Regions from separate parts of the Listeria farberi genome, predicted to be linked through region 2. Evidence: a T-box and tRNA genes for the amino acid it is inferred to sense, from the RefSeq annotation. Region 2 holds a T-box; the other holds one or more tRNA genes.
The links. The T-box of region 2 lies ahead of HCB38_RS06645 (valine--tRNA ligase). A T-box ahead of a tRNA ligase gene usually reads a tRNA of that ligase, here a tRNA-Val.

Region 1 (12,117 bases), on a different contig from region 2:
AAGGAGCTAGACCAGTGAAACATTATGTTGCAGTAGATATTGGTGCATCAAGTGGTCGATTAATTCTAGGGAAACTGGTGAATGAAAAATTACAATTAGAAGAAATTCACCGTTTTAAAAATGGCTTTACGTACCGAGATGGGCATGAACGCTGGGAAATTGATCAATTGATACAGGAAATTTTTATTGGCTTGGAAAAAGTTAAGCAACTGGGAATTTCGGAATGTGTGCTTGGTATTGACACGTGGGGCGTTGACTATGTTTTGATAGGGGATTCTGGAGAAAAGTTGGCAGACCCAATTAGTTACCGCGATAAACGAACGTTAAATGCGGTGCAGAACTTAACGAGTGAGTATCCACGAGAATATATTTATAAAAAAACAGGTATTCAGTTTATGGAATTAAATACTCTATATCAGCTGTATGTGGAAGAGCGAGATTTGCTAGAACGAGCGGAGAAAATTTTGTTGATTCCTGATTATATTGGTTATGTGCTCACGGGGGTTAAGGTGGCAGAAACAACAAATTCATCGACTACCCAAATGCTTAACTTGCGAGAACAATTATTTGATAAGGATTTACTTTCGCATTTGAACATTGATGTGGAAAAATTTGCGCCACTGACGGATGCAGGGACATATTTAGGTGAAGTAAAAGAAGATTGGCTCAAGATGTACGATATCCCTAATTGTGATGTAGTAACAGTGGCAACACATGATACAGCTTCGGCAGTGGTGGGAACTCCGGCAGAAGGAGAAAATTGGGCATTCTTGAGTAGTGGAACATGGTCGCTAATAGGGATGGAACTAAATGCGCCAATTAATAACGAAGCAGCTTTTAAAGAAAATTACACGAACGAATGGGGCGCATATGGAACTTATCGCTTTTTAAAAAACATTATGGGACTTTGGATTGTGCAAGAAATTGCGCGCATGGACGACTATCAGCATAGTTTTGCTGAGATGGCTGAGGAAGCGAGTAATTATCCTTATTTCAAGCAAATTATTAATGTCAATGATGCGAGATTTAATAATCCGGAAAACATGGTGGATGAGATTAAATTGTATTGTCAAGAAACTGGACAAACTGTACCAGAGACGATTGGTGAGCTGACAAATTGTGTGTATGGAAGCCTAGCGCTTTATTATGCGCTAGAATTAGAAAAAATGGCTGAAATTACTGGTAAGAAAATTGAAAAACTTTATATTGTCGGTGGTGGAAGTAATGTGGCTATGCTAAATCAATTAACAGCTAAACTTGCAGGGATAGAAGTGTTTGCGGGGCCTTCAGAAGCAACAGCAATTGGAAATTTAGTTGTACAAATGATTAATCAGGGTGAAATCAAATCTATGCGTGCGGGAAGAAAAATTATTCGAAATTCATTTGAAATTGGCGAATTTTCTTGTGGCGATGTGAGGTTTGAGGAAATAAAAGAAAGATTTACTAAGGTACTTGAATTTAATTAGGAGGCTTTTAGAATGGGACAAGAAACAGAAGTTAGTAAACGATATCAAGTGGCGAAAGAACGTTATCAAGCAATTGGCGTTGATACGGAAAAAGCCTTGGAAACACTTAAAGACATTAAAATTTCGATGCATTGTTGGCAAGGTGATGATGTTAAAGGTTTCTTAAATCCGGACGGTGAACTTACTGGTGGAATCATGGCGACCGGGAATTATCCGGGTGCTGCTCATACTCCTAAACAATTACGCCAAGATTTGGAAAAAGCTTATTCACTTATTCCTGGAAAACATAAACTTAATTTGCACGCGATTTATGTAGATACAGATGAAAAAGTAGATTTAAATGAAATTGAACCTAAGCATTTTACTCCATGGGTAGAATGGGCGAAAGAGCAAGGTTTGGGTCTGGATTTCAATCCAACTTTCTTTTCACATCCAATGTTTAAAGATAATTACACATTAGCTTCACCCGATAAAGAAGTGCGTGATTTTTGGATAGAGCACGGGAAACGTTCACGGAAAATTTCCGAGTATTTTGGAAAAGAACTTGGCCAAACAAGTATTAATAATTTCTGGGTGCCTGATGGTATAAAAGATTGTCCGATTGATCGCTACACCCCGAGAAAACGTTTGATGGAGGCTTTAGATGAAGTTTTTGCAGAAAAACTAGATGAAAAATATACACAAGAAGCTGTAGAAAGTAAATTGTTTGGTTTGGGTGCAGAGGCTTATACAGTTGGTTCGCATGAATTTTATATGGGTTATGGAATTACGCGAGATAAACTGATTTGCTTAGATGCGGGACATTTCCATCCAACAGAAGTTATTTCTAATAAATTGTCTTCTTTGGCGCTTTTCAGTAAAGGTGTAATGTTGCATGTGAGCCGTCCGGTCCGCTGGGATAGTGACCATGTGGTGATTATGGATGATGAATTAATTGAAATTGGTCGGGAATTGGTGCGCAATGATTTACTTGGAATTACAAATATTGGTCTTGATTTCTTTGACGCAACAATCAACCGGATTGCTGCATGGGTTGTTGGGACTAGAAATACCCAAAAATCATTGCTTAAAGCTCTTTTAGAACCTACAGCCGATTTGAAAGAAATGGAACTGGAAAATGATTTTACATCTCGTATGGCAATTACCGAAGAATTAAAAGACTTTCCATTTGGCGATGTATGGAACTACTTCTGTGAAATTAATGGTGTCCCAGTTGGCCTTGACTGGTTAAAAGAAGTAAAAGCTTATGAAGAAGATGTATTACTAAAAAGATAGGAGATAGTGACGATGACAAAGGATATACTTGATGCTGTTTTTATTAAGGAAATGGCAAAAACTACTTCAAATTTATATCGGTTAGGCTGGGACGAAAGAAACGGTGGCAATATCACTTATTTGCTTGATGAAAAAGAAGTTGCAGAATACTTAGATGTAAAGCAAATTATCCGCACAATTCCAATGGACTTTGATGGTGAAAAGCTCGCTGGTAAATTTTTCTTAGTAACTGGTTCGGGCAAATATTTTAAAAATGTTGAAGAAGCTCCAGCTGTGAATTTAGGTGTAATTCAAGTAAGTGAAGATGGAAAAGCAGTTCATTTGCTGTGGGGCTACACAGACGGTGGACTACCAACGAGTGAACTTCCAGCGCATTTTATGAGTCATATTGCAAGACTTTCTGTTGATCCGGAAAACCGTGTTATTATGCATTGTCACGCTACGCATTTGCTCGCGATGACATTTACACACGAGCTAACGGAACGAGCATTTACAAGAACTTTGTGGCAAATGTGTACGGAATGTTTAGTCGTTTTTCCAGAAGGTGTTGGGATTATTCCTTGGCTGGTTCCTGGTACGAATGAAATTGGAGAAGCTACATCTGAAAAAATGAAGGAAAATCGTTTAATTGTTTGGCCACATCACGGGATTTATGGTGCGGGGCAATCAATGGATGAAACATTTGGATTAATTGAAACCGCCGAGAAAGCAGCAGAAGTTTATACTATTGTGATGTCACAAGGCGGTATTAAACAAGCGATTACAGATGAACAATTGAAAGCACTAGGTGAAAGATTTGGCGTTGAAGCAAAAGCCGGTTATTTAAATAATTAGGAGGTAAGAATAATGGAACGAGTGGCATCTATTATGTATTTATATCCTGGTAATCAAGAAGAATATAAAAAAAGACATGATGAACTTTGGCCAGAAATGAAAGAGGCCTTAAAAGCACATGGAGCATCTAACTATTCGATATTTTTAGAAGAAAAAACGGACACGTTATTTGCTTATGTGGAAGTTGAGAATAAAGCTGTTTATGACAAAATAGCAGAAACGGAAATTTGTCAAAAGTGGTGGGAATATATGGCTCCAATCATGAAATCAAATCCTAATCATAGCCCGGTCGCGGTAGATTTAAAAGAAGTTTTCTATTTAGCATAAGAAAAGAGACATGACTTTAATGCAAAGTCATGTCTCTTTTTAGATATTTTTTGGTAAGCGGAATATGAGTAGGAAACAAACTATGAGTAGAAAAATATTAACGTACATACTCATTTGCAAACTGTCTGAAAAGGCGCTTGCTTTTGAGGTGGCTGTTGTATTTCCTAATGTGCGGAAAAAGACCGAACCGACCACAGCAATCCCAAAGGATGAACCAATTCGCTGTGCTGTATTAAACATACCACTAGCTCCGCCGCGATCTACACCGGTCACTGTGGAAAGGGTAAAACTATTCAATGGTGCAATAGTCAAACCACTACCAAGCCCAGAAATGAAAAGTGGTAGGAATAAGAGCCAAGCAGAAAAAGCGCCGTCATTGAGATGAAAAACTATAGAGACGGTGCCAAGACCGACAATAACAAGCGAGACCCCTAGCATTAACAGTTTTCTTCCTAGTAGCGGGATAAATCGGTAACTATTGGACGCTGCCAGTACGCTACCTAATGCAAAGGGACTAATTGCAAGTCCAGATAAAATAGCTGAACGATTGAAACCAGTTTGCCAAGTTAGTGATAGAACGAAGAAAATACTAGTAAATGCAGCAAAGTATACGAGAGATAAGAGCATTCCTGAGACAAATTGATTGTTTTTAAGTAAGTTTGGCGCAATTAATGGTTGGTTGCCTTTCTTTTCTTGATAAACACTCCATTTGTAAAGAATGATGAAGAGTGGGATAGAAAGCGCCATTAAAAGATAGTCGATTGGTTTAAAATCATTTGCACCATTGGAAATAAGTGGGAAAAGTAATAGTAAAAGTGCGATTGTCAGTAGCCCAACTCCAGGCAAATCGAAGCTGATTTTTTTCGTGGAGACAGTTCTTTTAGGGAGATAAAGCATTGCTAAGACAAGTGTTACTAACACAAAAGGTACGTTAACGAAGAAAACTGCGCGCCAACCGTTTGTAGCTCCAAAAAGTTCAATTAAAAGTCCTCCTGTAAGAGGTCCGATAGCAGTTCCTACACCAATAACAGAGCCAAGAATTCCGAAAATTTTCCCAAGACTTTTTCCAGAATACATATCCATAATTGTGGCATTGATTTGTGGGAAAAATAACCCGGCAGCAAGTCCTTGTATTACCCGGGAAATAATGAGACTATTTTCCGAACTAGCGAAACCTGCAGTCACACTCATAATTAGAAAGAGCGTAATCCCGATAATGTAGATATTTTTTCGCCCAAATTTATCGCCAAGCCGACCAGCTAAAATAAGAACGAGGCCAAAAGCGAGTGCATAACCTGAAATAACCCATTCAATTGTTTCACTTGTAGCATGTAGAGCAGTCGTAATATCGGGTAGGGCAACGTTGACAATGGTTGTATCTAATAATGAAATAAAAGCTCCAAGCATAATTGAAATAAGTGCTAAAGTTTTACGTTTATCCGTCTGTTCCATGAATCATTCTCCTTTTTGAAGCTTTTTGAGATATTTTTCATTATAAACCTAATAACTCTGATGATAAAGAAAGAGCATATGTTTCACGTGAAACATTTTACTTTGAGAGGGAGATTTGATAAGCTTTTTTTATTAAAAAGGCGGGGGTTAACATATGGAAAATCGGAAGCAAATGATAAAAACAGAACGACTTTTTTTAAGCGAAATGACATTGGCTGATACAGAAATTTTGTTCGGTTATTGGTCGGATGATTCGGTTACTAGATATATGAACATTGAACCTTTTCAAAGTTTGCAGCCTGTAGAAGAAATGATTCGAATGCTGAGACAATTAGAAATTGAAGGAAAAGCACTTCGCTGTGTGATTATTTTGCAAGCAACAGGGGAAATTATTGGTACATGTGGCTTTAATTACATTGATCATGAAAACCATCGGGCAGAAATTGCCTATGATTTAGGGACACGTTTTTGGAAAAGAGGTTATGCGACGGAAGCAGTGAAAGCGTTGATGGAATGGGGAAAAGAATCTTTTGAATTACATCGTATTGAAGCAAAAGTAGACCCAAGAAATACAGCTTCTATAGTATTGTTAGAAAAGCTTGGTTTTTCGAAGGAAGGTTTACTGCGAGATTATGAAAAAATTGGTGAGGTATACCAAGATGTGCAATTGTTTTCATGGATAAATGGAAATTAGCAGTAAATGTGTCGAATTTTTTACTAAATAGTGTAGATAAACCAAAAATTGTTATATCCAAAAGATTTGCTCTTGTTTGTTCTATTTAGTTATTGCTAGAATGAAGTTATCTAAAATAGTTAAGGAGATTACACAATGACAAAAGAATATTACTTTATCAAACCAGAGTTAAGTTCTCCAGAAACAAAACAAGAAAACATTGATTCTTGGTTAAAGACACAAGATAAAACTTTTTATGATGCACAAATTGCGCAAGAACGTGATTACTGTTTCTGGTGTAATATTGTAGAAACGGCTAAACCAAATTCGCGTACGAGTTATACTTCGATGGCATATACATTAAATGAACCAAATATGCTCAATTCGACCGCTAAAACAAGCTTTGTTTTATCAGAAGAAGAAGTATTAAATATTCACACTTTATCTGTGGTTCGTGAGGGTAAAGTAATTGATAAGTTGGATGACATTAATGTAAAAGTACTGGACTATGTGCGTGATGAAAATCAAGCAAGTTTTAATGATGAGAAAAAAGTAACGGTGCTTATTCGCGACTTACATTTAAACGATATTTTTATTATGGAGACAACAATCGAGCGTAAATATGAAGAAAGCAGCATTCGAAATGACTTTTTCCGCTGGATTTATTCGGCACCAAATTCCTACTGGGCATACGGGAAATACCGTTTTGAATTGAAAAATGAAACGGAGAAAAAATTAGAAGCGAATTTCCATTATTTCCGAGATGAAGCGGGCACTATTTTAGAAAAAGATAAAGTGATGGTTCCGCATAATGAATCTTATACAATTGAAAAAGAAAATTATATTGGAGAAGACCCGAAAGAGCTTGAGATTGTACCTTTCATTGATTTTGTTACAGAGCAGACGTATCCGGAAATCACCAAAACAATCAGTGACATTTATCAAAAATTCTATCAAGTAAATCTTGCTGATTTTGCGGCTGATTTAGTGACTGAGTTAGATGCGCTTCCGTCTTTAGACCATAAAATCAAGCATGCCATCGATTTTGTTCAAAAAGAAGTGTACTATTTGTACAATGAAGCAGAGATGGATGGGCACGAGCCGCAAGCTGCTGAAGTAACTTATAATACAAAACAAGGGGACTGCAAAGCGAAAACAGTTCTTTTGAAAGTGATTTTAGACTATTTAGGCGTGAACTCGGAGCTTATTCTAGTTAACTATGATAGTGATGTATTCTTGTCAGTTTATACGCCATCACCATTCAACTTTAACCATGCGATTTTAAAAATAACACATGAAGGTCAAGTTTACTTTGTTGATGCGACGATGAGTAATGACCAAGGATTTTTAGCTAATCGTCAAAAAAATAGTTTTATGTATTATTTGGAAATTAAAGCTGGTACGGAATTACAAAAACAAGAACCATTTGAAGATGAAGAGCCAGCTGTGGAAGAAATTTTCCGTTGTGATGTGAAAGGGAATGTGGCTGAGGTTGTCTTTGAAAGAAAGTTACGTGGAGGAATGGCGAACGGATCGCGTGATATGTTTAAAAATGAGTCTAATAAAGAGATTATCAGCCGTTACAATTTTACAACATATAAGTGTATGACGCTGTATAAAAACTTTGAAGAAAATGAAATTGAACAGCATTTTAGTAATACTTCTGTTCAAATAGTTGAAGATAATAAGGATTTAAATGAACTTTCTATAGTGTATAAAGCGACTATTACGGATCCATATGAAGTTGAAAAGAAAAAACGTTATTTACACTACTGGAACTATGGCAACTTTATCGATGATACTGCTGAAAAACATTTCCATAAAGATTTCCCGTATTGGATTGATCGGAATAAAATTAAAACAGAGATACATTTGACGACAGATAAGTCAATTGACCAACAAGAGAGCTACACATGTCAAGAATGTGACATTAAATCTAAGTATTTGAAACATCGTATGACGAAGAAAATCCACAAAAATGGTGCATCTTGTTATTTAGAGTATCGTCCATATCATAACCTTGCTATTAAAGGTAAAGACTTGGAAGAATATATTAAAGCTAATAAAGAAATCCTCAAAAGTAACTGGGGTATCGGTATTGATATCATTGAGGATGGGTTGTTTAAGAAGTTAGGTAAGTTATTTAAATAAAATCAAAAAAGCATTCCTTTTCGTCAAAGGAATGCTTTTTTTGTTAAATGGTCCCGACTGGTCTCGAACCAGCGACCCCCACCATGTCAAGGTGATACTCTCCCAACTGAGCTACAGGACCAAGTAAATTCAGAAAATAAGCTTAGGAGTTTATTTTCTGAATGGATTCACGTTCAATCATTTCGGTTTGGATAATGGTTGTTTTTGGGACATTTTTATCTTGGTGGATTAAGCGGAATAATAAGTTAGTCGCTTTTTTTCCTAATTTGTTAATAGGAATGTCAATAGAAGTAAGCGGTGGTGATAGGAAAGACGATGCTACTTTATCATTATAGCCGATAACGGAAAAATCTGCAGGAATTTGCAAATTTTTGTCCGCGGCCATTTTATAGATACTAAGGACTTTTAAATCATCAGTTGCGAAAACGGCGGTTGGTTTATCCGAACCTTCCATTAGGCGTAGTGCGGCTTTGTAGCTGTCTTCAATGTTATAGCCGCTATCAATAATCCAGTCGTTACGAAGATCTAATTTGTGATCAAATAGACAACTTCGAAATCCAGCGAGCCGATCAATCGAAACATGATAATCAAGTGGTGCGTGAATACAAGCAATTTTTTTATGACCTTGTGTGATTAAATGTTTAGTTAGAGCATAACTATCACCAAAATTATCTGTATCAACAGAATAAATATTTTTGTAATGGCCTTCTACTTTTCCAGTAACAACAATAGGTATATTATAAGGATCTAATTGATGAAAAAAATCTTCATCAGCTGGGGAACTTAACATAATTATGCCTTTAATCATTTTTTCTTGGATTTTCGAGAGACATTTTTTGAGTTCGTCTTCACTGTTTTTGGCAGTCTGAAGAATGAGGTCAAAATTTTCCAACTCAGCTTGAGTGGATATGGATTGAATTATTTCGGAAAAAAATGGGTTCCCTGCTGTAGTTGTTGTTGAGCGATTTGAGATAACCATGATAGCATCAAAGCCAGAAGAAGTAAGTGCGCGAGCTAGTTTGCTTGGTTGGTAGTTGAGTTCATCAATCGCTTCTAATACTTTTTGCCTAGATTCTTTGGAAATATTAGCTTGATTGTTAAGTACTCTAGATACCGTTGATTTTGAAACTCCCGCGCGTTTTGCTATGTCATAAATGGTAGCTGCCAAGGTAATCTTCCTTTCTCTATTGTTTCCGGTATCGGTTCCGGTCAATATCATCCATGTTTATATTACTCAATTTTACGCGAAATGTCCAACTAGATGTAATGGAGAGATAAAAACCCAATACTATCAACACATTAGAAAACTCATTTAAAATTCTGTTTGACAGAAAGCGCTTTCCATACTATAATTCTTTTTGTGGGAGCGCTCCCGGTTAGGAGGTAAATGATGACGAATTTAAGAAAACGACTTTCGCGGTTATATTCTGAAGATGTGGTTGAGAATTTAGCAACGAGAATTGAAGAACGGGTAAACCAAACGAAACAAAGAAAGTTAGTACGAAAAGATAAATGGGACGAGAAGGATATTGTTTTAATTACATATGGAGATCAGTTTAAAGAGGAATCCAAAAAAACGTTACCAACATTTAAGAAAATGTATGATCGTTATTTAAAATCGACTTTTGAAGTAGTGCATTTCCTACCTTTCTATCCTTATTCATCGGACGATGGGTTTTCGGTTATTGATTATAAGGCAGTAAATCCGGAGCTTGGTGATTGGACAGATATTAAGGAAATGGAACAATCGGCGCGCTTGATGTTTGATTTTGTTTGTAATCATATGTCTGCAAAAAGTGATTGGTTTAAGCGGTATTTGGCGGGTGACGAAGAGTTTCAGAACTTCTTTGTGGAGATGGATCCGGATGCTGACCTTAGTTCGGTTACAAGACCACGCGCGACACCAGTGCTTACGCCATTTCAATTTACTTCTGGTAAAGAGGGTTATATTTGGACGACGTTTAGTGAGGATCAGATTGATTTGAACTTTGCTTGTCCGGAAGTGCTTTATAAGATGATTGATGTTTTAATGTTCTATCTAGAAGAAGGAGCAGAATATGTGCGACTTGATGCGGTTGGATTTATGTGGAAGGTGCCGGGAACAAGCTCGATTCACTTGGAAGAGACGCATGAAATCGTGAAATTATTTAGAGACCTAGTAGACATTGCAGCACCGGGGACAATTATTATAACGGAAACTAATGTGCCACATGCTGATAATATCAGTTATTTTGGAAATGGTGAAAAAGAAGCGCATATGGTTTATCAATTCCCACTTCCGCCACTTGTGCTCCATGCGATACACCATGGCAATGCGGAGTTTTTAAGTAATTGGGCGAAGAATTTAGAGTTACCAGAAGGCAAGCGGACATTCTTTAATTTCCTTGCCTCACATGATGGAATTGGATTAAATCCAGTACGTGGCATTATCCCAGAAGCAGAAATTTTGGCGTTAGTGAATGATTTGGAGGAAGAAGGCGCGCTCGTTTCATATAAGCAAAATCCAGATGGTTCTAAGAGTCCTTATGAGATTAATGTGACTTACATGGATGCATTAAGTAAACAGGCGGACACAGATGATTTAAGACTGGCGAGATTCCTTGTGGCTCATGCGGTATTAATGTCTATCCCAGGCGTCCCAGCAGTTTACATTCAAAGTATTTTAGGAAGCCGCAATGATTATTCAGGCGTAGAAATAACTGGCCACAATCGCTCCATTAATAGAAAGAAATATGATTTGGAGGAAATTGCAGTTGAGTTAGAAAAAGCTGGCTCCTTACGAAAAGAAACTTATGATGCGTTAACAAAATTAATTAGCACCCGAAAAGCGGAATCACTTTTCCATCCAGAAATACCGATGGAAGTTTTAGAATCCACGGCGGAATTGTTTGTTATTAAGCGATCATCTGGCGCGGAATCGATTATATTGATTCATAATTTATCAGAAAAAGAAGTGAAGTATTCACTAGACAGCGGTGTTTATACAAATCTTTATACGGGCTCCACGGTAACTGGGAGCGATTCCATAAAGCTTAGTGGCTATGAATTCTGCTGGCTAAAAACCAAAAATTACAGGGAGGAACAAAAATGAAGAAAAAGAGTCTTGTATTACTTGTTGTTGTGTTGGTTCTAAGTGCGGTTCTAGCTGCATGTGGGGGAAAAGGGTCTAGTAGTAAGGAAGTAACAGTGGAATTTATGCATTCATCCGTTGAAAAAGAGCGTTTAGATGTTATTAAAAAATTAATTGCTGATTTTGAGAAAAAAAATCCAACAATCAAGATTAAACAAATTCCAGTTGAAGAAGATGCTTTTAATACAAAAGTAGTTACACTTGCTCGTTCTGGTAAATTGCCAGCAATCATGGAAGTCAGCCAAGATTTTGCCAAAGTAATGGATAAAGATGAGTTAATTGATCAAGATGCAGTGAAAGAAGTTATTGACTCTATTGGAGCGGATAACTACTACGAAGGAGCAACAAACTTAGTACGTTCTGAAGATGGTAAAAGCTATATCGCTGCACCACTAAGCGGTTGGGTTCAAGGTATTTGGTATAACAAAAAAGCTTTAGCCGATGCTGGTTTTGAAGAACCAAAAAACTGGGCGGATATTGAAAAAGTAGCGAAAAAATTCACAAATAAAGCAGATAAAAAATATGGGATTGCTATTCCAACAGCAGAAAGCACAATGAGTGAGCAAGCATTTTCTCAATTCGCACTTTCTAACAAAGCGAATGTTTTAGATGCAAAAGGTAATGTAACGATTGATACACCAGAAATGAAACAAGCGCTTCAATATTATAAAGATCTTTCAGCATATACAATGCCTGGTTCAAATGATGTAACTGAAATTAAAGATGCATTTATGAATGGAACTGTTCCAATGGCAATGTATTCTACGTATATTCTTCCTTCTGTTTATGAAGAAGGCGATCCGTCTAAC
Region 2 (12,117 bases):
GCAATGATAACGGGCATTTTGGTTTCTTCAGAAATTACTGTATCTAGATTACGAAGAAGCGCACCACCACCTGTTAATACAATTCCTTTATCCATAATATCAGCAGATAATTCTGGCGGCGTATTTTCAAGAGTTCCTTTTACAGCATCAATTATTGCTGCAACTGTATCAGAAAGTGCTTCACTAATCTCTTCCGGAGTAACTTCAATTGTTTTTGGAAGTCCAGTTACTAAATCACGACCACGAATACTAAATGGAGACAGGTCTAATCCTTTTGGATCAGCTGAACCGATTTCCATTTTGATTGCTTCTGCAGTACGATCACCGATTAATAAATTATATTTTTTGCGAATATAATTAATAATAACTTCGTCCAAATCGTCACCAGCAGTTCTTACAGAGCGGCTTGTTACGATACCGCCTAGAGAAATTACAGCAACTTCTGTCGTACCTCCACCGATATCAACTACCATACTACCAGTTGGCTCTCCTACAGGAAGACCAGCACCGATAGCTGCAGCAAAAGGTTCTTCAATAGTAAAGGCGTCTTTAGCCCCTGCTTGACGAGTCGCATCAATTACAGCACGTTTTTCTACACCTGTAATACCTGATGGTACACATATCATTACACGTGGTTTGCTTGCATTAACACTTTTCCCAGCTTTTTGTATGTAATATTTCATCATTGCTGCTGTTGTGTCATAGTCAGCAATAACGCCGTCTTTCATTGGTCGAATAGCAACAATATTTCCTGGCGTTCTACCAATCATATTTTTTGCATCACTTCCAACTGCAACTATTTCTTGTGTGTCTTTTTTCATTGCCACAACGGAAGGTTCACGAAGGACAATACCTTTTCCCTTCATGTAGACAAGCGTGTTCGCTGTTCCTAAGTCAATTCCAATATCTTTATTACCAAATCCAAACATCTGTATTCTCCTTTTCCTTCGTAATATTCTACAGGATACATTAAGTTTCCTAATTCGTCCATTAAATTAATGTTACCTTATCCCTTTTATGTCAATGTTTCTGTATAGACACATAAACAACCATCTTATTATAACATAAGTAAGAGTATCAGACATTAATTTTTCATGAGAAGGAAAAAATTTTAACTTTTCTTTAGAAATATATTTTTGCTTTTTTAATTTTAATGAAATTAAACTTTTAAAAGCATTATTATTATTTTAAAAATTCCATAATACAAAGAAAAACTGGGATAATAAACATCCCTATAACTATTGAAAATACAATAATATTATCTTTATATACTTTCCATCGATTTAGCATGATAAGTCACCTTTTGCTTTTTAATTGATACTCACCTTAACACATGAAAATATATGTTGTCTGTAGATAAGTTGTGAACACTTTTAAGATTTAAAAATATCCCTTTTCTTTTAAACTAATGTATTTATTTTTTCCAATAATAATATGGTCTAAAAGTGTTATTCCAACAATATTTCCTGCTTCTGCTAAACGTTTAGTAACGAGTAAATCTTCGCTTGAAGGAGCAGGGTCACCAGATGGATGGTTATGAAAACACATTATAGAAGCTGCTGATTTTCTCAGTGCTAGTCTGAAAACTTCTCTGGGATGAACAATAGAAGCATTCAGACTACCAACAAAGATGGTCTGTCTGAAAATTACTTGATTTTTAGTGTTTAAAAAAACACAGTGAAAATGTTCTTGAAAAAGGAAAGCTAACTCAGGCATTACTAATTTCACTGCATCTTCTGGACATCTAATGACAATTTCTTTTTGTTCCGTAACTAAGCTAATGCGTTTCCCTAGTTCTACCGCTGCCATAATTTTTGATGCTTTAGCAATTCCGATTCCATTAACTAATTGGAATTCTTCAATAGAAGCGTACTGCATTTCAGCTATATGTTTAAATTTCATCATAATTCGGTTAGCAATCGTTAAAACCGACTCATTTTTCGTTCCTGTTTCAATAATCAATGCCACTAATTCTGAAGTTGATAGCGCTTCTATTCCATAATTTTGTAGCTTTTCTCGTGGTTTTTCATTTTCTGAGATTTCATTCACTAGCATAAAGCTAAACCCTCATTTCATTAAAATACTAACTAAAATATAAGATGCAAAAATGTAAGGCACAAAAGGCACTTGTTTATTTTTCTCCACTTTTTTTAAAACTAACGCAATTAAAAGGATAGTAGCGCCCAGTATAATGGAGAGAAAAAAGATACTATATCCTATTTCAAAACCTAAAAAAGAACTTAATATGATAAGTATTTTAATATCTCCTAATCCAATTCCTTTTCGAAATAAAATAAAAAACACCAAATAAAAACAGCTACTTATAACGCTAGAGTAAACTAAAGATATAATTGATTGCTGAAAGAAAAAATAACATACTAACAACACTGAAAAAAAGAAAATCATTACCGAATTAGGTACATGCATATATAAAATATCTGTCACGAAGAAAAAAACGAGAAAATAATACATAATACTTCCTATAAAAAAGTGATAAGAAAAAGAAAATTGGTAATGTAGAAGAACGAAATAAATCGGTGTTATTAATTCTAATAAAAAGTAGTTTATTGGAATAGAAGTTTTGCAACATTTAGATTTTCCTTTTAGAAGGATAAATGAATAAATTGGTATGATTTGAGAGAAAGACAACTCCGTTTGGCAATAATTACATTTTGAAAAACGAAATAGAAATGATTTTTTTATTGGAAAGCATTCCCCTGCAACTTGGATAAAAGAAACAAAAATAGAACTATAGATTACTAGTAAAAAGTAAATCATCCGCCACCTCCTAGTTGTTACAAATAGAATAGCAAAGAAGATTTATTTTTGCACATAGGTAAAATAGTATTTTCACTGAATCGACTAACTAAAAAACACCTATTTTCCCTTAGTAGAAAATAGGTGTTTTTAATTACTTTTAGCATACGAAAATACTATTTTAGTAGTTTGCGCTTTTTTATTTTTCTAAGTATACTCACTTTATTCCAAAAATTAGTTGTGCGATGTAAGTAAATATTTACGGACTTCAGAAATGAAATAAAGAGAGCCTGTGACGAAAAACTTAGTATCATTTTTGATTTCTTTTATATCATCTAGCGCTTGCTTCCAGTTTGGATTAGTAGAAATACCTTCTATAAGTCCCATTTGTATGACTTCGTTAGCACTCATTGCTCGTGGATAATCAAAAGTTGTCAATAAAATTTCAGTATCAGGAATTGTCTTTAAAAGAGCTATCATTTCTTGATATTTTTTATCTCCGAGTATGCTGATTATTATTTTTTTATGCCCAGGGTATGTTTTGATTGAATCGGCAAAAGTTTTTACACCTTCAGGATTATGTGCTCCGTCCAGCATAATAAATGGCTTCACATCAATCAATTCCATTCTTCCGGGCCAAAAAGCTTCTTTTAATCCCTGTTTAATTGCTGATTGATTAATTTCATAGGATGAAAATGTGTTGAGATATAGTAGTACTTTTATTGCAACTGCTGCATTATTTAACTGATGTATTCCTAATAAGCCAATAGTTATGTTCGTTATTTCGTCTCCATGTGATGTTCTGAATATGATTTCATCGTCTCTATTTTGCATGAAGAAATCTTTGTTTAACCATGCGACATTGGAATTGTTTTTAACAGCATTATTTATTATTACTTCTTGTGCTTCTTTTTGAACTACTCCAGAAATAACAGGTATGCCTGGTTTTATAATCCCTGCTTTTTCGCCAGCTATTTGTTCTATGCTATTTCCTAAAAACTCCATATGATCCATCCCAATGGTTGTAATTACAGAGATTAAAGGCGTTAAAACATTTGTGGAGTCTAGTCTTCCACCAAGCCCAACTTCAATGATACCAATATCGATTGGCTCATACTCTGCAAAACATAAGAACATCATTGCTGTAATAATTTCAAATTCAGATGGCGGACCGTATACAGTTTTTTCAAGTTCTTCCGCTATAGGTTTTATTCTATTTGCTAAATCTAAAATCATTTGATCACTAACAGGAATACCGTTTACACTAATTCGTTCATTAAAAGTTTCAATATAAGGAGAAGTAAACGTTCCTGTTTTATATCCCGCTTCTTCTAAGCTACTTCTAATAAATGTAAGAGTAGAACCTTTCCCATTAGTACCAGCTATATGTACCCACTTATTAGCCTTTTCCGGATGGTTAAGCTTTTCCATTATATATTCCATTCGAGCTAATCCGGGTTTTATTCCTAAACGAAGTGTTCCATGAATCCAATCCAAAGCTTCCTGATACGTTTTGAATGCCATTATTTTACCACCTTAAAAAATGACCTTACCACACGATTTTATGATAAGGTCAAATCATTTTATTAAACTTCTTTCAACGTTTCAATCCTTTCAAGAACTGAAGCTTTTTTCTCTAGATAATCTTTTTCTTTTAAACGTTCCTCTGCTACAACATTTTCAGGAGCTTTACTAATGAAACGTTCGTTATTTAATTTGCCTTGAACTCTAGCTACTTCTTTATTCCATTTTTCCAGTTCTTTTTCAAGGCGAGCGATTTCTATGTCTAAATCAATTAATGCCTCTAATGGAATAAATATCTCAGCACCAGATACAACAGCTGTCATTGCTGTCTTAGAAGGCTCGATATCAAATGCAATAGTAACATTTTCTGGATTACAAAAACGTTCTATATAAGAAATGTTTTGTTCTAAAATCTCTTTATAAGTTTCATCTTTCGGCTTTATTTCAAGCACGATTGGTTTACTAAGAGGCGTATTCACTTCTGCACGGATATTTCGTACAGCGCGAATTACTTCAACCAATGTCCGCATTGCAGTAGATGCTTTTGAGTCCATTTGTTTCTCATCAACTTCAGGCCACTTGGAAATCGTGATAGATTCACCTTCATGAGGCAAGTTTTGCCAAATTTCTTCTGTTACAAATGGCATGAAAGGATGTAGCAAGCGCATCGTGGTATTTAAAGTATATGCAAGCACTGATCTTGTAGTTTGTTTAGCAACTTCATCTTCCCCGTATAATGGAATTTTAGCAATTTCAATATACCAATCACAGAAATCATCCCAAATAAAGTTATACAAAGTTCGGCCAACTTCACCAAATTCATATTTTTCACCTAGAGAAGTAACTGCTTGAATGGTTTCATTTAGTCTTGTTAAAATCCACTTATCACTAACTTCAGTCACGTTAGATAAGTCGATTTCATCATATTTCATACCATCAAGATTCATTAATACAAATCGTGATGCATTCCAAATTTTATTAATGAAATTCCAAGTAGACTCTACTTTTTCAAAACTAAATTTCAAATCTTGACCAGGTGAGGAACCAGTGGCAAGTGTGTAGCGTAATGAATCGGCTCCATACTTATCAATAACTTCAATTGGATCTACCCCATTGCCAAGTGATTTAGACATCTTGCGCCCTTCTGAATCACGTACCAAACCATGAATTAAAGTATCTTTAAAAGGTCTTTCTCCTGTAAATTCAACAGATTGGAAAATCATTCTTGATACCCAAAAAAAGATGATGTCGTAACCAGTTACTAAAGTATTAGTTGGGAAGAAATGTTTGTAATCAGGGTTTTCAGTGTCAGGCCAGCCCATAGTAGAAAATGGCCATAAAGCAGAACTAAACCAAGTATCGAGAACATCTTCATCTTGCTCCCATTGATCTAGGTTTTCAGGCTCTTTCTCACCAACGTAGATTTCACCAGTTTCTTTGTGATACCAAGCAGGGATTCTATGCCCCCACCATAATTGGCGAGAAATACACCAATCGTGGATATTATCCATCCAAGTTTCATATGTTTTTTCAAATCTAGCAGGTACAAAATTTACTTTGTCTTCTGTTTTTTGAAGTGCTAATGCTTCAGCTGCAAGTGGTTCCATTTTAACGAACCATTGCAATGAAAGGTAAGGTTCTACTACAGCACCTGTTCTTTCAGAATGTCCTACTGAATGAAGATGAGGTTCTTGTTTTATAAATAAGCCTAAATCTTTAAAGTCTTGAATAATAGCTTTTCTTGCAACAAAACGATCTAAACCATTATATTTACCAGCATTTTCATTCATTGTTCCATCTTCATGCATTACAATTATCCTTGGTAAATCATGACGATTACCCACTTCAAAGTCGTTTGGATCATGCGCAGGTGTGATTTTCACAGCTCCTGAACCAAATTCTCTTTCTACGTATTCATCTGCAACAATAGGAATTTCTCTGTTTAAAATAGGCAACATAATTGTTTTACCGATTAAGTGTTGGTATCTTTCATCTTTTGGATGTACAGCAACTGCAGTATCTCCAGGAATTGTTTCTGGTCTGGTTGTTGCAACTTCTAAGTATCCTGATCCATCCGTAAGTGGATATTTTAGATGATAAAAACTTCCTTCTATATCTTTATGAATAACTTCAATATCTGATAAAGCTGTTTTTGCTTCTGGATCCCAGTTTATAATATACTGTCCACGGTAAATAAGCCCTTTATTGTATAGCGTAACAAATACTTTTTTTACTGCATCAGATAAGCCGGCATCTAAAGTAAAACGTTCTCTGGAATAATCTAAACCTAGACCTAATTTTTCCCACTGTTCTCGGATAAAATCAGCATATTCTTCTTTCCATTCCCATGTTTTATCAACAAATTTTTCTCGCCCTAAATCATAACGAGAAATATTTTCTTCTTTTAATTTAGCTTCTACTTTTGCTTGTGTAGCTATACCAGCATGGTCCATTCCTGGTAAATAAAGTGTATCAAAGCCTTGCATTCTTTTCATACGAGTAATTATATCTTGTAATGTTGTATCCCAAGCATGCCCCAGATGAAGTTTTCCAGTCACATTTGGTGGTGGGATTACAATGCTATAAGGCTTTTTATCAGTATTACCTTCTGCTTTAAAAAACTCTTTTTCTAACCACCATTTATATTTCCCGGCCTCTACATTACTAGGCTCGTATTTGGTAGGCATATTTATTTCGTTTTGTTCTGTCATAACGATTCCTCCTTTTTAAGCAAAATAAAAAACTCTTCTCATCCTAATAAAAGGACGAAAAGAGTATTATTCGCGGTACCACCTTTTTACCTACAACAAGAAATGTAGGCACTTCATTGTGTTAACGATAGACGAGATCTACCGGTTATTCCCTACTATTATTTCAGGAAAACTGCTCCAAGGCTACCTTCAGACATTATTTTTAAAAGCTTGCACCAACCGCTTTCTCTCTTAGAAAAATAAATGACCTACTTTTCCTCTTCATTGCATTTAGTTCTATATACTAAAAATAATTTTAACAAATGTTTGTAGATTCGTCAATTAGCCGCGAAGCATTTTACAGGTAACGTCAAAAGCTTCTAAAGTCGCATCAATTTCTTTTTCAGTATGCATTGTAGAAATAAAAACGCCTTCAAACTGAGATGGTGGTAGAAAAATACCTTGCGCTAACATTTCGCGGTAGTAGTTTCTGAAAAATTCTAAATCACTTGTTTTAGCCGTATCAAAGTTAGTGACTTTTTGATCAGTGAAGAAAAAGCCGAACATTGAGCCTGCTTTGTTTATGGATAGTGGTACTTCATGTCTAACCGAAATTTCGGTCAAGCCTTCTTCCATTCGCTTAATAAGGGAACGGAACACATCATAATGTTGTGGTGTTAATTGTCGAACCGTCTCAAATCCAGCATTCATTGCTAACGGATTACCGGATAAAGTCCCAGCTTGATAAATAGAACCAGCAGGCGCAATTTGTTCCATGATTTCTTTTTTACCACCATAAGCACCAACAGGTAGTCCACCGCCAATTACTTTTCCTAAGCAAGTAATATCAGGGGTTACAACATAGTACCCTTGGGCAGAATAATAGTCCACGCGGAATCCTGTCATAACCTCATCAAAAATCAGTAGCGCGCCGTACTGGGTTGTCAGTTCTCGTAAACCCTCTAAGAAACCATCAATTGGAGGGACAACACCCATGTTTCCAGCGACTGGCTCTACGATAACAGCTGCTATTTCTTCACCAAATTTTTCAAAAGCTAGTTTGGCGCCTTCTACATCATTGTATGGAACAGTAATTGTATCAGCAGCAAGACCTTTTGTAACTCCAGGTGAGTCAGGTAACCCCAACGTCGCTACGCCAGAGCCGGCTTTGATTAATAAAGAATCTCCATGACCATGGTAGCTGCCTTCAAATTTCAAGATTTTTTCTCTTTTGGTATATCCACGAGCCAAACGAATAGCGCTCATTGTTGCTTCTGTTCCCGACGAAACCATACGCACTATTTCTATTGATGGAACACGCTCAATTACAAGTTTTGCTAGTTCTGTCTCAATTTCAGTTGGTGTACCAAAGCTAGTTCCTTTCATAGCTGCATCTGTAATCGCATTAACAACAGAAGGATTCGCATGTCCTAAAATAAGTGGCCCCCATGATAAAACGTAATCAATATATTTGTTTCCATCGACGTCAGTGATATAGGCGCCATCCCCATGGTCCATAAAAACTGGTGAAGCATCGACTGAATTAAAGGCGCGTACTGGACTGTTTACGCCACCAGGTAAAACTTTTTTTGCTTCTTTAAATGCTTTTTCAGATTTTATATAGTTTTGCAAAATTCCCGCCTCCTATTTGTTTAAGTATGTTGCTACATCTTTTGCAAAGTAAGTAATAATTAATGTCGCTCCAGCTCGTTTCATACTTGTCAGCATTTCTAAAACAATTCGCTCTTCATCAATCCAACCATTTTGAGCTGCTGCTTTTACCATTGCATATTCACCACTAACGTTATAGGCTACAATAGGTAAATTTGTTTGATTCTTTACATCTCGCATTATATCAAGGTACGAAAGAGATGGCTTGACTATTAGAAAGTCTGCTCCTTCTTGCTCATCCGATTGCGCCTCCCGTAGAGCTTCTTCGCGATTCGCTGGATCCATTTGATAGGATTTTCTATCTCCAAATTGCGGTGCACTCCCAGCAGCATCGCGGAAAGGCCCATAAAATGCAGAAGCGTATTTTACTGCGTAAGACATAATTGGTATATCGTAGAATCCAGCGTCATCAAGACCTTCTCTGATTACTTGAACAAACCCATCCATCATGTTTGAAGGTGCAATGATGTCCGCACCCGCAGAGGCTTGACTGACAGCTGTTTGTTTCAGTAATTCTAGTGATTCATCGTTTAGAATTTGACCATTTTCAATTACACCACAATGTCCATGATCTGTAAATTCGCATAAACATGTATCTGCTACCACTATTATTTCAGGAAATTTATTTTTTATTAGCCTTGTTGCTTTTTGGATAATGCCATGGTCATGATAAGCTTGTGTACCAACAGCATCTTTTTCAGCAGGTATACCAAATAAAATAACAGCTTTAATTCCAAGGCTCGCAACAGTGTTCATTTCCGCTTCTAATTCATGTAAAGGAAATTGAAAAACGCCTGGCATGGAAACTACTTCTGTTTTTGGTTCTGTACCATCTTTGACAAAAATCGGATAGATTAAATCATTTGTATGTAAAACTGTTTCCCTCACTAAATCACGCATTGTTTTTGTTTTTCTTAAACGACGATGTCTATCAAATTGATTGTTCATTTAAATTCCTCCTGTATTATCAAATCAGCTAAGTGCTTCATGGTGAAGGTTTTTGGTTGGTATGTAACTTCCCAACCATCTGCTAAAATTGCCTCGGTAGTTATATTACCGATTGATGCGATGCGCCAGTTTTCATTTTTAATAGAAAATTGTTTCGCGATCGTATAAAAGTTTTTCCAAGCAGAAGGGCTAGCGAAAATAATTATTCGTTTTTCATCTAGTTTCAATTGTTCGATTAATATTGTTTGAGAATTTTCTGGGAAGCTTGTTTCATATAGTTCAATCGGAAAAACTAGGTGTCCATTTTGTATCAGTGTATCTTCTATTATCGTTCTACTTAAGTTGCTTTGTGGAAGTAAAATACTTGTTTGGCTAGTATTTTCACCTAACCACTCGGACAAAAATACTTCTGATTGGTAAACGGACGGAACAAAATTAGGCTTATATCCATATTCTGCTAACTTTTCTTTTGTTTTCTCGCCAATAACTGCTATTTTGTAATTCAATTTACTAAATTGTTCATTGAAAAAATATTCTACTGCATTTGCACTCGTTAAAAAAAGCCAATTTGCCGTTTGTTGCTCTAGGCTCAGATTGATTTTTTTAGGATGCGTTTCAATTAGTGGAATTGATTCAACGTCGAAACCATTTTGCGAAAAATAATTTTGCCATAGTTTTTTTTTGCTCGCTTCTCTTGTTAAAACAATTTTTTTAATCATATGTTTCTCAGTTCTTTGATAATGGTGTCTGCACCTTCACTTAGCAATTCTTCAGCTACTTGATTGCCAATTTCAGCTGGGCTCACACCAGTTCGTTCAGATTCAAGAATAATTGAACCGTCTGCGTTACCAACCAAACCTTTAAAGTGAACTGAATCGTCCGTTTTTGTCGCAAATCCAGCAATTGGGATTTCGCAGCCGCCATTTAGTTTTTTCAAGAAAACGCGCTCTGCTTCTACACAGATTCCCGTTTCTTCATGGTGAATAGAAGCTAACATATCGCAAATTTGAAGATCAGTTTCTCTACATTCGATAGCAAGAGCCCCTTGCCCTACAGCAGGTAAACATAATTCAGGAGATATATCTTCTAGTTTTAAACTCGTATTTTCAAGCCAGCCCATTCGTGCAAGTCCAGCTTTTGCTAAAATGATTGCATCAAAGTTTTCAGCATGTAATTTTTGAAGCCGAGTATCAATATTGCCGCGAATTGGCTTAATGACAAAATCAGGACGATGTTTTAAGAGTTGTGCCGCGCGACGTAGACTACTTGTGCCTATTACTGCGCCTTTTGGTAATTCACCTAGTGTGCTTACCTCATTAAAAACAAAACAATCTAATGGGGATTCACGTTTTGGAATTGCTCCAATGACTAGTCCGTCTTTCAACCTTGAAGGCACATCTTTCATACTATGTACCGCGAAATCTATTACTTCATCGCTCAAAGCTTGCTCAACTTCAGAAACAAATAGACCTTTTCCACCTACTTTACTCAAAGTAACATCTAAAATACGGTCGCCTTTTGTAACAATTTCTTTTATTTCAAAATCGATTTCAGGATAGTTTTTTTTGAGTTTGTTAATTACCCAGTTAGACTGTGTTAAAGCTAATTTACTACGTCGCGAACCAACAATTATTTTCCGTTTCATCCGTTAACTCCTCGTTTCGGCTTGTTCTTTTTCTATTACATTGACATCTGTTTCTGTTAAACCAAATATACGTTTAAAATGTTCAATACTTGTATCTGCATCTTCTTCCACAGACATTTCTTTTAATTCTGAGATAGGTCGTTTTAGCATTTGGTTAATGATGCTTTTCATATGTTTTCCGATTTGAATATATTCCCGTTCTGTTAACCCTGGAAGTTTATTTTCTAAGCTAGTCATAGTAACTTCTTGCATATCTAGCGCTTTTTCACGCAAAGCTCGAATGACAGGAACGACACCAAGTTGTTTTTCCCATTCAAAAAAGCCTCGAACTTCTGTATCAATCGAATCTTCAAGCCCTTGAACGATTCTTTGACGTTCTAAAGAGTTAGCACTTACCACTCCAGCTAAATCGTCAATATCATACAAATGGAAATTGGGAATATATGAACAATCATGTTCAACGTTTCTTGGTAAGCCGATGTCAATTACAAGCATAGAGCTCGCTTTTTGTTCCATCAATTCTTGCATAGCTAGTTGTTTAATAATCGGCTCTTCGGCACTTGTTGAGACGAGTACAATATCTGCTCCTAACAAATGGTCCGACATATTTTCATATGCACCAACTTTTGCTTGAAATTGATTCGCTAATATTTCTGCATTAGATTTTGTACGATTGATGATGGTAATATCTGCAATGCCACTTCCAGCAAGGTTTTGTAAAGCAAGTTCACTCATTTCCCCTGCTCCAATTAGGACGATTTTTTTGTTATCTAATGAGCCATATAGTTTTTTTGCAACTTCTACAGCTGCATAACTAACCGAAACGGCATTTTCGTTAATTTTCGTATGATGATGTACTTTTTTTGCAAAAGTAACTACTTC

Region 1: it encodes a tRNA-Val, which carries the amino acid that the T-box ahead of HCB38_RS06645 (valine--tRNA ligase) is inferred to sense. The anticodon was not compared.

Annotation. Positions count from the first base shown of each region.
Region 1 covers NZ_JAARZL010000003.1:93,419-105,535, reverse strand. The annotation lists gene rhaB (rhamnulokinase) at 15-1,466, shown strand; gene rhaA (L-rhamnose isomerase) at 1,479-2,741, shown strand; gene rhaD (rhamnulose-1-phosphate aldolase) at 2,754-3,575, shown strand; gene rhaM (L-rhamnose mutarotase) at 3,588-3,902, shown strand; gene HCB38_RS09845 (MFS transporter) at 3,942-5,354, opposite strand; gene HCB38_RS09840 (GNAT family N-acetyltransferase) at 5,509-6,048, shown strand; gene HCB38_RS09835 (DUF3857 domain-containing protein) at 6,184-8,178, shown strand; tRNA gene HCB38_RS09830 (tRNA-Val) at 8,227-8,299, opposite strand; gene HCB38_RS09825 (LacI family DNA-binding transcriptional regulator) at 8,321-9,346, opposite strand; gene HCB38_RS09820 (sugar phosphorylase) at 9,569-11,269, shown strand; gene HCB38_RS09815 (ABC transporter substrate-binding protein) at 11,266-12,117, shown strand, end outside.
Region 2 covers NZ_JAARZL010000001.1:1,326,317-1,338,433, forward strand. The annotation lists gene HCB38_RS06625 (rod shape-determining protein) at 1-929, opposite strand, end outside; gene radC (RadC family protein) at 1,381-2,055, opposite strand; gene HCB38_RS06635 (prepilin peptidase) at 2,068-2,778, opposite strand; gene HCB38_RS06640 (bifunctional folylpolyglutamate synthase/dihydrofolate synthase) at 2,992-4,281, opposite strand; gene HCB38_RS06645 (valine--tRNA ligase) at 4,344-6,992, opposite strand; T-box leader at 7,040-7,266, opposite strand; gene hemL (glutamate-1-semialdehyde 2,1-aminomutase) at 7,314-8,603, opposite strand; gene hemB (porphobilinogen synthase) at 8,616-9,590, opposite strand; gene HCB38_RS06660 (uroporphyrinogen-III synthase) at 9,587-10,309, opposite strand; gene hemC (hydroxymethylbilane synthase) at 10,306-11,235, opposite strand; gene hemA (glutamyl-tRNA reductase) at 11,239-12,117, opposite strand, start outside.